DNA from 3 places in the Streptomyces sp. NPDC002574 genome. Region 1 is predicted to be linked to each of the others. Evidence: riboswitches for the same ligand, from Rfam matches in the RefSeq annotation. Region 1 holds a riboswitch; each other region holds the start of a gene.
What was found. A riboswitch is a leader RNA that binds a small molecule or an ion and turns the genes downstream of it on or off. The one in region 1 is predicted to bind cobalamin.
Positions count from the first base shown of each region.

Region 2: it holds a riboswitch for cobalamin, as region 1 does, so the genes downstream of both, ACFYXS_RS27350 (acyl-CoA thioesterase) here and ACFYXS_RS22790 (cobalamin biosynthesis protein) in region 1, are expected to answer to the same signal.
Region 3: it holds a riboswitch for cobalamin, as region 1 does, so the genes downstream of both, metE (5-methyltetrahydropteroyltriglutamate--homocysteine S-methyltransferase) here and ACFYXS_RS22790 (cobalamin biosynthesis protein) in region 1, are expected to answer to the same signal.

Region 1 is NZ_JBIARB010000009.1:54,877-58,802, reverse strand. It holds gene ACFYXS_RS22795 (cobyric acid synthase) at 1-769, opposite strand, end outside; gene ACFYXS_RS22790 (cobalamin biosynthesis protein) at 766-1,752, opposite strand; cobalamin riboswitch at 1,806-1,935, opposite strand; gene ACFYXS_RS22785 (hypothetical protein) at 2,081-2,296, opposite strand; gene ACFYXS_RS22780 (anion permease) at 2,339-3,565, opposite strand; gene ACFYXS_RS22775 (NAD(P)/FAD-dependent oxidoreductase) at 3,789-3,926, opposite strand, start outside.
Region 2 is NZ_JBIARB010000011.1:246,695-250,620, reverse strand. It holds gene ACFYXS_RS27360 (helix-turn-helix transcriptional regulator) at 58-936, opposite strand; gene ACFYXS_RS27355 (alpha/beta fold hydrolase) at 1,026-1,904, opposite strand; cobalamin riboswitch at 2,069-2,221, shown strand; gene ACFYXS_RS27350 (acyl-CoA thioesterase) at 2,452-2,946, shown strand; gene ACFYXS_RS27345 (N,N-dimethylformamidase beta subunit family domain-containing protein) at 3,008-3,926, opposite strand, start outside.
Region 3 is NZ_JBIARB010000017.1:161,078-165,003, forward strand. It holds partial or broken gene ACFYXS_RS34095 (molybdopterin-dependent oxidoreductase) at 83-712, opposite strand; gene ACFYXS_RS34100 (hypothetical protein) at 915-1,250, shown strand; cobalamin riboswitch at 1,454-1,600, shown strand; gene metE (5-methyltetrahydropteroyltriglutamate--homocysteine S-methyltransferase) at 1,784-3,926, shown strand, end outside.

The DNA.
Region 1 (3,926 bases):
GCGGCGGCGCGGTGTTCGACTCGCGCACGGTGCCGCGCAGCGACATCCGCAGCCCGTCCTCCTCGTCGATGCCGAGACCGTGCTGATACGGCAGGACACCGTAGAAGCGGCGTCCGGTCAGCCCGCGCAGCATCTCCAGCCCGGGTTCCAGCAACGAGACGTCGCCGCGGAACTTGTTGACGAGGTAGCCGCAGACCAGCTCCTGGTCCTCGCGGCTCAGCAGCGCGGTCGTGCCGAAGAAGGACGCGAAGACCCCGCCCCGGTCGATGTCGCCGACGACGACCACCGGCAGTCGCGCGGCCCTGGCCAGGCCCATGTTGACGATGTCGCCGTGCCGCAGGTTGATCTCGGCCGGGCTGCCCGCGCCCTCGCAGATGACCGCGTCGTGCCGGGAGCGCAGCTCCTCCAGGCAGGCGGTGACGGTCTCCAGCAGTTCCGGGCGGCGCCCGTTGTGGTAGCCGCGCGCGCTCATCTCGCCCACCGGGCGGCCCATCAGGACGACCTGGCTCGTGCGGTCGCCGCCCGGTTTGAGCAGCACGGGGTTCATCAGCGCGGACGGCTCCACGCGCGCGGCCTGCGCCTGCATGGCCTGCGCGCGGCCGATCTCGGCGCCCTCGCGCGTGACGTAGGAGTTCAGCGACATGTTCTGCGCCTTGAACGGGGCGACGGACACACCCTGCCGGGCCAGCCAGCGGCAGATGCCTGCGGTGACGACGCTCTTGCCGGCGTCCGAGGTGGTGCCCGCGACCAACAGCGCGCCGCCGCTCATGCGTTCCCCCTCCGGGCGAGCCGGCGCCAGGCCGGCCGGCAGCCGACCGTTACCGCCAGGGCCAGCAGGCTCACGCGCCGCGACAACCGCACCGCGCGCTCGATGTCCGCCACCTCCACCGCCCGGTTGCCGGCGCCGAGCACCGGCCGGTGCTCGATCCGGCCCCCGTACGCAAGCGTCCCCCCGAGCCGTACGCCGAGCGCCCCGGCGAACGAGGCCTCCACGGGACCGGCGTTCGGGCTGGGGTGCCGGCCGCCGTCCGCGCGCCAGGCGCGCCAGGCGCCCCGCCGGTCGGGGCCCGCCAGCACGGTGAGCGCGGCCGTCAGCCGGGCGCCGGGGAAGCCGGCGACGTCGTCCAGCCGGGCCGATGCCCAGCCGAACCGGCGGAAGCGCGGCGACTTGTGACCGACCATCGCGTCCAGGGTGTTGATCGCGCGGAAGCCCACCAGCCCCGGCACGCCGCCCAGCGCGCCCCACACCAGGGCGCCCACGACGGCGTCGGAGGTGTTCTCGGCGACCGACTCGACGACCGCCCGGGCCAACTGCCGCTCGTCCAGGGCCTGCGGGTCCCGCCCGCAGAGGTGGGGCAGCCGGGCCCTGGCCGCCGCGGTGTCCCCGGCGGACAGAGCGGCGCCGATCGTCCGTGCCTCGCGCGCCAGTGACGTACCGCCGAGCACCGCCCACGTCGCGGCCGCGGTCAGGGCCACGGACACGGCGGGTGAACGGCGTACGGCGCGTGCGGTCCCCGCTGCGGCCGCTGCGGCGCCCCCGGCGCACAACGCGGTGTACAGGGCGCCCCGTCCGCGGTGGTCGTGCCACAGCGCGCGCTCCAATGCGCCTGCCGCGCGCCCGAAACCGGCGACGGGATGTCCGCGTCGTGGGTCGGCGAGTGCGAGATCGGCCAGCCAGCCGAGGACCGCCCCGGCGGCGAAGACCGACGGCCCGGCAGGGCCGGCGTCGGGTGTACGGCGGCTGCCGCCCATCGCTGGTGTCCTCACTCAGGGTCCGCGCCCTGGCTCGACGTGACCGGCGGTGAGAGTCTCCTGGCTCCCGGATCGGCGGCACCCCCGGCCTTCCAGCCCGTGGTACGGGCCGTGGCCGCTGGTGGAGGCGCGCTCCCCGGTGACAGTGGCGGGACCGCGCCGGATTCGCACCGGACTTCCTCTCCTGCCGCCGTGTGGCGGTTCCGATACCACCACGCGCCGATCCGGCCCGTCAACTCACCCCGTAGCGGCCCGGAATCGCGGAAACCCCAGCTCACAACCGGAAGGGCCGGGAGCCGGGGCCGAGTTCGCGCCGCGTCGCGCGGTGTCAGGCGACGATGAGGAAGATCCCGTACGCCACGGCCGCCGCGCACAGCGCGAAGCACGCGTACGCGCCCGTGCGCACCACGGCGCCCTGGCCGGCGCCGGTAGCGGACGGCCGGGACAGGCCGACGATGCCGAGGGTGAAGAGGCCCACGAGGCCGACGGTGGCGGCGAGGCTGACGCCGAAGACGGAGCCGAGGGCAGCCCAGTCGATGTGCATGCTGCTGTGTCCTTCCGGGACCGGTGGGGCGGGTGCCCGCCGTCAGGCGGTGGCCTTGGCGGGGTCGGCGTCGGCGGGCGGGGTCACGGGGCCGAGGGGGCCCGCGGGCGGCGGCGTCACGGCGGCGACGGCCGCGGTGACGATGCCCGGCTCCCCGGCGTCCGTGCGGTCGTCGTTGACGTTGGTGTGGTCGACCGGCCTGCGGCGCGCGGCCACCCAGATCGCGGCGCACACGGCGAGCGCCAGCACGGCGACCGCGGTGACGCCGGCATCGCCCTGGTCGGCCAGGAGCGCGGCGCCCGCCGCGACCAGGCCGGCGGCGGGCAGGGTCAGCGCCCAGGCGGCGGCCATGCGGCCCGCGGTGCTCCAGCGGACGACACCGCCCTTGCGGCCCACACCGGCGCCCATGACGGAACCGGAGCAGACCTGCGTGGTGGACAGCGAGAAGCCGAGGTGCGAGGAGGCCAGGATGACGGCCGCGGCGCCGGTCTGGGCGGCGAAGCCCTGCGGCGGCTGGATGTCGGTGATGCCCTTGCCCATGGTGCGGATGATCCGCCAGCCGCCGATGAACGTGCCCAGCGCGATGGCCAGGCCCGCCGAGACGATGACCCACAGCGGCGGGTCGGAGTCGGGGGCGACGACGTCGCCGGCGATGAGGGCGAGCGTGATGACGCCCATCGTCTTCTGCGCGTCGTTCGTGCCGTGCGCGAGGGAGACCAGGCCCGCCGAGGCGATCTGGCCGGCCCGGTAGCCCTTGGCGGTCGCGGCCGGGTCGCTGCCGCGGCTGATGCGGTAGGTCAGGCGGGTCGCCAGCAGCGAGGCGACCCCGGCGACGACCGGGGCGCAGACGGCCGGGACGAGGACCTTCATGACGACCGCGTCGCCGTTGACCGCCCCGAACCCGGCGGACGCGACGGAGGCGCCGATCAGCCCGCCGAACAGGGCGTGCGAGGAACTGGAGGGGAGCCCCGCCAGCCAGGTCAGCAGGTTCCAGACGATGGCGCCGACCAGCCCGGCGAAGATGACCTCGGGCCTGATCCCGGCGGTCTCGTCGAGGATCCCCCCGGAGATCGTCCTGGCGACCTCCACCGAGAGGAACGCTCCGACGAGGTTCAGCACGGCGGACATCGCCACCGCTGTCCGGGGGCCCAGTGCGCCGGTGGAGATGGTGGTGGCCATCGCGTTGGCGGTGTCGTGGAAACCGTTCGTGAAGTCGAACACGAGCGCGGTGATAATCACGATTCCGATCAGGAGCGTGATGTGTTCCATGTACCCAGGCATTCGTTCGATCCGACAGCGGCGGTGGCGACCGTACGGAGTCTGAGTGAACGGAAAGTGAACGGTGGGGATCCATGGAGTGCTGGGGCTCCGGGGGTCCTGTGCGCTGCCCGGGGCCACGGCCTCCGCGGGCCGTGCCCGCGTCCGCGGGAGCCCCGCAGGGGAGACGCTTCTCACCTCGCCGGGGCCCGACCGGACCCCGGCGAGGGAGCCGTCAGTGGCGCCCCGAGATCCGGTCGGCCGCCCGGGCCAGGGAGTCCGTCTCGGCGCTGCGGCCGGACTGTTCGCGGCGGTCGGCGGCGCGGTAGGCCGCGTAGAGGCCGTGCACGCCGATCCAGCGGAACGGTTCGGG
Region 2 (3,926 bases), on a different contig from region 1:
TCCGCTGTGCCGACCCTACGAGACGGGTGAGCGCCCGCGGGTGCGGCGCGCGTGCGGTCAGGAACCGGTGAACCGGGGCCGCGGGGCCGGGTCGCCGCTCCAGGAGGCGAGGAGCGCGAGGGCCTGCTCGGAGGACGAACCGGGCTCGGCGGTGTAGATGCCGAGGACCTGATCGGCGTCCCCGGTGACCGCCAGGGCCTCGTAGTCGAGGGTGAGGTCGCCCACCACCGGGTGATGGAACAGCTTCCTGCCGAAGGTGCGGCGCTCCACGTCGTGCGCAGCCCACCATGTGCGGAAGTTTCGGTCCCGCAGGGAGAGTTCGCCGACGAGTTCGGTGAGGCGGGCGTCGTGCGGGTGCTCACCCGCGTAGAGGTGGAGGGCGGCCACAGTGGTGCGGGCGACGCCCTCCCAGTCGTCGTACAGCGTCCGTGCCTCGTCGTGCAGGAAGATGAACCGCGCCATGTTGCGCTCGCGCTGCGGCAGCGCGTCGAAGTCGGTGTAGAGGGCGCGGGCCAGCCGGTTGGTGGCCAGGACGTCGGTGCGGCGCCCCACGACCAGGGCGGGGACCTCCGTCAGCGTGTCGAGGATCCGGTACAGCCCCGGGCGCACCCGCTGCGCCGGCACGGGACGCGGACGGCTCCGCACCGGCTTGGCGATCCGGAACAGGTGACCGCGCTCGTCGCCGGTCAGCTGCAGTGCGCGGGCGATCGCGTCGAGCACGCCCTCGGAGACGTTGACGGCACGGCCGCGCTCCAGGCGTACGTAGTAGTCGACGCTGACCCCCGCCAGCTGGGCGACTTCCTCGCGGCGCAGTCCCGGCACCCGACGCGAGGTGGGTGCCGGTGTCAGGCCCGCCCGTTCGGGGGAGATCTTCGCCCGGCGGGAACGCAGGAACTCGCCGAGTTCGCCCCCGCGGGCGTCCGCTTGGTCGTCCATGGCTCCACGCTACGCCGCGCCTCCCGCCCGCCCCGGTGGCAAAGGGGTACTGCCGGACCCCCTTGCCGGAACCCCGGGGCGGCCGCGCCTCACCCCGCCCGGGAGGCGTTGCGCGCGATGGCGGTGATGATCGACGGCCACAGCGCCTCGGGCAGGTCGTGGCCCATGCCGGGGAAGAGCAGGAGTTCGCTGCCGGGGACGGCGGTGGCCGTCGCCTCGCCCCCGCTGCGGTCCACCAGGCAGTCGTCCTCGCCGTGCACGACCAGGGTCGGGACGGTGACCGAGCGGAGCCCGGCGGTGCGGTCGGGGGAGGCGAGGATGGCGGCGTACTGGCGGGTGTAGCCGTCCGGGCGGTGCGCGCGGTCGAGGGCGGCGGTGACGCGCTCGCGGAGCGTGTCCTCCGCGACGGGGTAGCCCGGCGAGCCGATCACCGCGGAGCGCCGGACGCCGGCCGCGATGACCCCGTCGCGGTCCAGGGACGCGGCGTCGGGTCCGGGCATGACGGCACGGGCCCGCTCGGAGGCGCGGCCCACGGAGCGCTCCCCCGTGGTGGACATGATCGAGCACAGCGACAGCACGCGCTCCGGGTGGTCGATCACCAACTGCTGGGCGATCATGCCGCCCATGGAGGCCCCGACGACGTGGGCGGCCGGGATGTCGAGGGCGCCGAGCAGGTCGGCGGCGTCCTGTGCCATGTCGGCGAGCAGATAGGGCACGCCGGAGGTGTCGCCGCGCAGGACCGTGCCGATGTCGGGTACGCCGTGCCCGTCGAGGCCGGTCGACAGTCCGCTGTCGCGGTTGTCGAAGCGGACGACGAAGAAGCCCTGCTCCGCCAGGGCGGTGCAGAACTCCGGCCGCCATGTGGTCATCTGCGCGCCCAGACCCATGACGAGCAGCAGGGCGGGATGCCCGGGGCTGCCGAAGGTGTCGTACTCGATCTCCATCCCGTTGGCTTTCGCACGCGGCATGCGGGGCTCCTCGGTCGGGTCGTGGACCATCAGGCGGGGTACCGTCCAGTCGGTACGGTACCGGCCCGGCGGCCGGTCGGCGGCGGTGGCCGCCCCGTCCGGCGCATCACGTAGGCTGACCGGGCAGCTGGTTCGCCCCCCGTCCGCCGGGCGGGGCGCGTCGCAAGAGGGAACCCGGTGGGAATCCGGGACTGCCCCGCAGCGGTGAGCGGGAACGACCGCTGTCATGAGCACTGGACGCGCACGCGTCCGGGAAGCGACAGCCAGTAGGTGGCGGACGGTTCGGCCGTCCGGTGCGCCCGCGAGTCCGAAGACCTGCCACTGCCCGTGCCCCGTGGTGGGTCACGGCATCACCGGGACCTCGTGGGCGGGTCGGCGGCGGCCCTCGTGTGCCTGTCGTGCATCCCGTGCCCCGGGGTCCGTGCGAACGCGCGAAGGACAGCTCCATGGCACAGACCCCCATCGGCACGATTCCGGCCGCCCGGCCGCGCCGGGCAGCCGGCACCACCCCCGCGCGCCCCGGCGCCGAGGCCCGCCGGGTGCGGGGATGAGCGCCGTGCGGAAGCCCGCCAGGACCCCGTCCGACTCGGAGGTCACGCTCGCGCACATCATGAGCGAGCACGACACCAATCTCTACGGGACCGTCCACGGCGGGGTCGTCATGAAGGTCGTCGACGACGCGGCCGCGGCGGCCGCGGCCCGTCACGCCGCCGGACCCGCCGTCACCGTCTCCGTCGACGGCATGACCTTCCTCCACCCCGCCCACGCGGGGGACCTGCTGACCGTCCACGCCCGCGTCGAGTACGCGGGCCGCAGTTCCATGGACGTCGGCGTCCGCGTCACCGCGGAACGCTGGGACACCCCGGGCCCCGCCGTCGACATCGTCGTCGCACGCCTGGTGTTCGTCGCCACCGACGCGGACGGCAGGCCCCGCCCGGTGGCGGAACTCGTACCGGTCACCCCCGACGAGCGGACCCGCCACGCCCAGGCCCTCAGGCGCCGCGCCCAGCGGTCCGGCCTGCACGAGGTGAACGCCGTCTAGCAACGGTCCGGACGCCCTTCGGCCCGGGCCCCCGTCGCCGGGCCGGCGGTGGGCTCCGCGCTCACCACAGGTCGTGCCGCTCCGCCACGGCGTCGCCCGGGTACGGACGGAACCGGTCGAGGTTGTCCCGGGCCGGGTGGCGGCGTCCGGCGGGGCCCTCGGCGAAGGCGCGCAGCAGGTTCGTGGTGACGCGCCGGGTGAAGACCGCGGCCGCCGGGGGCATGCCGTGGTCGCCGTCCCCCTTCAGGGAGCCGACCCAGCGCATCGTGCCGGCGTTGAACACGCCAGCCCCGCCCGCGGTCGTGTAGTAGGCGGTGTCCTGGAAGCTGCGCACGCCCCGGCAGACCAGGGGCGAGTGGGCGATGATCTCGATCGGACGCGGGGTGGGCGGTGCGCCGGTGACGCGGTCGTACTCCGTGCCGACGAGGTGCGGGAAGCGGGTGGCGCCCGTGGCGCCGGTCCCCTCCAGCAGCCAGTGGCCCGGTTCGGCGACGGCGTACGCGGCGCTGGTGCCGTTGGACTCGTAGAGCGTGCCGGTGAGGGAGTTCTCCGGACGGGGGTGCGGGGGCTCGCGCCAGTCCGTGGTGACGGCGGCGTCGTCCTTGCCGTTGAGGGGGTCGCGCGGCCAGTCGCTCTTATAGCAGACGACCAGGCGCCGTTCGCCGTGGGCGGTGGGTTCCAGGCGGATGCGCCGGAAGCAGGCGTTGGCGCCGAGGAACGCCACGTTGGTCCCGCTGTCGCGGGCCGCCGTGACCCGGCCGCGCATGGCGGGCGTCCAGTACTCGTCGTGGCCGAGGGACACCACCGCGCGTGCCCCCGCGAGCAGTTCCGGATCGCGGTCCAGGTCCATGCCGGTGGCGTAGGCGAGCGGCAGCCCGAGGCTCTCGGCGAGCGCGACAGCGGGCTGCTCGTACGTCAGGAACAGCGGCGCGCCGTCGCGGTCGTAGGGGCGGTCGCAGCTGACGGCCAGCGAGCGGCCC
Region 3 (3,926 bases), on a different contig from region 1:
GTGCACCGGAGGCCTCCGATGACGCGTCCCTGTCGCCCGGTGCGCGGACGTTGACGTCACCCTGCCGTGTCGCCGGCGCGGCTCACAGGGGCGGACCGTCGCCGTCCTCCTCCTGGTAGGAGTGGCGCTGCTCCCTCCAGGGGTCGGCGAGGTTGTGGTAGCCCCGCTCCTCCCAGATGCCGCGGCGGTCGGCGGTCATGTACTCGATGCCGCGGAGCCACTTGGGACCCTTCCAGCTGTACAGGTGCGGTACGACCAGGTGGACCGGGAACCCGTGCTCGGCGGTGAGCTGGTACCCGTTGCGGTGCGTGGCCAGGACGGTCCGGGCGGAGGTGAAGTCCGCGAGCCGGAGGTTGGCGCTGTAGCCGTACTCCGCCCACGCCATGACATGCGTGGCGTCCCGCGCCGATGGCGCCAGCTCCAGCAGCGTGCCGGCGGCCACTCCGAACCATTCGTGGCCGGTGGAGGTGGTTCCCGACGCGCAGTGCAGATCGGCCGTGACCGAGGTGCGGGGGAGGGTGGTGAACTCCTCGAAGTCCAGAGTGCGCACCTCGCCGCCGGCGGTGGCGCCGAAGACCTTCAGGTTCCAGCGCTCGGGCCGGAACCTGGGGACGGGGCCGTAGTGCGGGACGGGCCAGCCCTGGACCGTGCGCTGCCCCGGGGGAGGTCGTGGTTGCCCACTGGCTGTTCGTCCTTCCCTGCGGGCCCATGGCGCGACGGCCGGCCCTGGCCCGTGTGCGAGGAGGCGGACGGATCCTTTCCGTCCCCTCCCGGATTCCGGCGCCGTGCCGAGAGGGCGGCGGGACCCGGCGGTCGAGGCGTGATGCGATGCGACGGCACGACCGGAAGCGCCGTGCCCGCTCTACCATGGTGCGGGGCAGAGGCGCAGACGGTGGGGGCGGACGATGAAGCGCATGGTCGGGAGATTCGCGGCAGCGGCGTACGTGGTGCTGATCGGTGGCCTCGCCATTGCGGGGGCGGCCCACGAGCAAGCGGCCTACTACCTGGTGGCGGTGGCGCTGACCCTGCCCTCGGGTGCCGTCGCGCTGCCGGTGATGTACGGGGGTTACGCGCTGATCTCGGCGGTCGGTGGGATCTGGTTCCCCGTCGCCGCGCCGGACGGCGAGGAGGCCGCCTGGCTGAGCACGGGCAGTGCGACGCTGAACGTGGTGGCGCTGATGTGCGCCGCTGTCGTCAATGTCCTGCTGGCAGAACGGGTGTTGCGCAGGCGTCACCCGGTTCACCAGTGACCCTGCTGAAGAGTCCTCTTGAGGGGGCGCGAGCCCGGGCGGCCGCCTGCTCCGCGCCGTGGAGCGCGACGGTGCCTCCTGGCGCGGCGCGCACGCCCCGACGCACCGTTCCGGAATGTGAGCGCCGCCGCCCATGAGGACGTGAGGACCCGTAGGCTGGCACGCGCAGCTGGTTCGCCCCGTCCGCCAGGCGGGATGCGTCGTAAGAGGGAACCCGGTGGGAGTCCGGGACTGCCCCGCAGCGGTGAGTGGGAACGACCGCCGTCATACGCACTGGGCCCGTCCGGGTCTGGGAAGCGACGGCCAGTAGGTGTCTGCCCCGGCAGGCGTGCCCGCGAGTCCGAAGACCTGCCCGTTGCCCGCGCACGTCCGAACGCGCGCGGACATCCCGGTGACCTCGAGGGCGGGTCGGCGTACATATCCGGTGGACGAACGCGCCTCGCCGCGCGTGCTGCTTTCACCGGTGTGTATTCCCTTCGCGCCCCCACCCCGTCCCCGGGACCTCAGGGAGTCATCTCGCGAAGGAGATATCCGTGACAACGACGTCCGCAGCCGCGGCAGCACGGGCCACCGTGTACGGCTACCCCCGCCAGGGCGGTGGCCGGGAACTGAAGAAGGCCGTCGAGGGGTACTGGAAGGGCCGCATCACCGCCGACGCCCTCCGGGACACCGCGGCCGAACTGCGCCGCGCGAACTGGCAGCAGCTCGCCCAAGCCGGCGTCCACGAGGTGCCCACCGGCGACTTCTCGTACTACGACCACGTCCTGGACACCACGGTGATGGTCGGCGCCGTCCCCGCACGGCACCGTGAGGCCGTGTCGGCGGACGCGCTCGACGGCTACTTCGCGATGGCGCGCGGCACCCGGGACACCGCGCCGCTCGAGATGACCAAGTGGTTCGACACCAACTACCACTACCTCGTTCCCGAGCTCGGCCCGGACACCGTGTTCACCGCCGACTCGTCGAAGCAGGTCGCGGAGGTCAAGGAGGCGCTCGCCCTCGGGCTCACCCCCCGGCCGGTCCTCGTCGGCCCGGTGACCTACCTCCTGCTCGCCAAGCCCGCGCCGGACGCGCCCGCGGACTTCGAGCCGATCTCCCTCCTCGAGCGGCTGCTGCCGGTGTACGCGGAGCTCCTCGCCGACCTGCGCGCGGCGGGCGCCGGCTGGGTCCAGCTCGACGAGCCGGCCCTCGTGCAGGACCGCACCGCCTTCGAACTCGGCGCCGCGGAGCGCGCCTACGGGCGCCTCGGCGCCCTGGAGGACCGGCCGAAGCTCCTCGTGGCCTCGTACTTCGACCGGCTCGGCGAGGCGCTGCCGGTGCTCGCCAAGGCACCCGTGGAGGGACTCGCGCTCGATTTCACCGAGACGGCCGCCGCCAACCTGGAAGGGCTCGCCGCGGTCGGCGGACTGCCCGGCAAGCGCCTGGTGGCCGGTGTCGTGAACGGACGCAACATCTGGGTCGACGACCTGGAGAAGTCCCTCGCCACCCTCGGCACGCTGCTGGGGCTGGCGGACCGGGTCGACGTGGCCGCGTCGTGCTCGCTGCTCCACGTCCCGCTGGACGCCGCGGCCGAGCGCGACATCGAGCCGCAGATCCTGCGCTGGCTGGCCTTCGCGCGGCAGAAGACGGCCGAGGTCGTGGCCCTCGCCAAGGGGCTGGGGCAGGGCACCGACGCCATCGCCGGGGAACTCGCCGCCAACCGCGCCGCCCTGGCATCCCGCGCTTCGTCGCCCATCACCCACGACCCCGCCGTACGGGCCCGGGCCGCGGCGGTCGGCGTCGCCGACGCCCGCCGCTCCCAGCCGTACACCGAGCGGGCGGCCGCCCAGCGCGCCCACCTCGGCCTGCCGCTGCTGCCGACCACCACCATCGGGTCCTTCCCGCAGACCGCGGAACTCCGCACGGCACGGGCCGATCTGAGGGCCGGCCGGATCGGCGAGGCGGCGTACGAGGAGCGCATCAAGACCGAGATCGCCGAGGTCATCGCCTTCCAGGAGAAGACGGGGCTCGACGTCCTCGTGCACGGCGAGTCCGAACGCAACGACATGGTCCAGTACTTCGCCGAGCAGCTCACCGGCTACCTCGCCACCCAGCACGGCTGGGTGCAGTCCTACGGCACCCGCTACGTCCGCCCGCCGATCCTCGCCGGGGACGTCTCCCGTCCGGAGCCCATGGCCGTGCGGTGGACGACCTACGCGCGGTCGCTCACCGACCGCCCGGTCAAGGGCATGCTCACCGGCCCGGTCACCATGCTCGCCTGGTCCTTCGTCCGCGACGACCAGCCCCTCGGTGACACGGCCCGCCAGGTCGCCCTGGCGCTGCGCGACGAGGTCGACGACCTGGAGGCGGCCGGGACCTCGGTGATCCAGGTCGACGAGCCCGCTCTGCGAGAGACGCTGCCGCTCCGGTCCGCCGACCGCGCCGCGTACCTGGCGTGGGCCACCGAGGCGTTCCGGCTGACCACTGGTGGCGTACGTCCCGACACCCAGATCCACACCCACATGTGCTATGCCGAGTTCGGTGACATCGTGTCGGCGATCGACGACCTCGACGCCGACGTCATCAGCCTGGAGGCCGCCCGGTCCCACATGCAGGTCGCCCGCGAGCTCGCCTCGCACGGCTACCCGCGCGAGGCCGGGCCCGGTGTCTACGACATCCACTCGCCGCGCGTGCCCG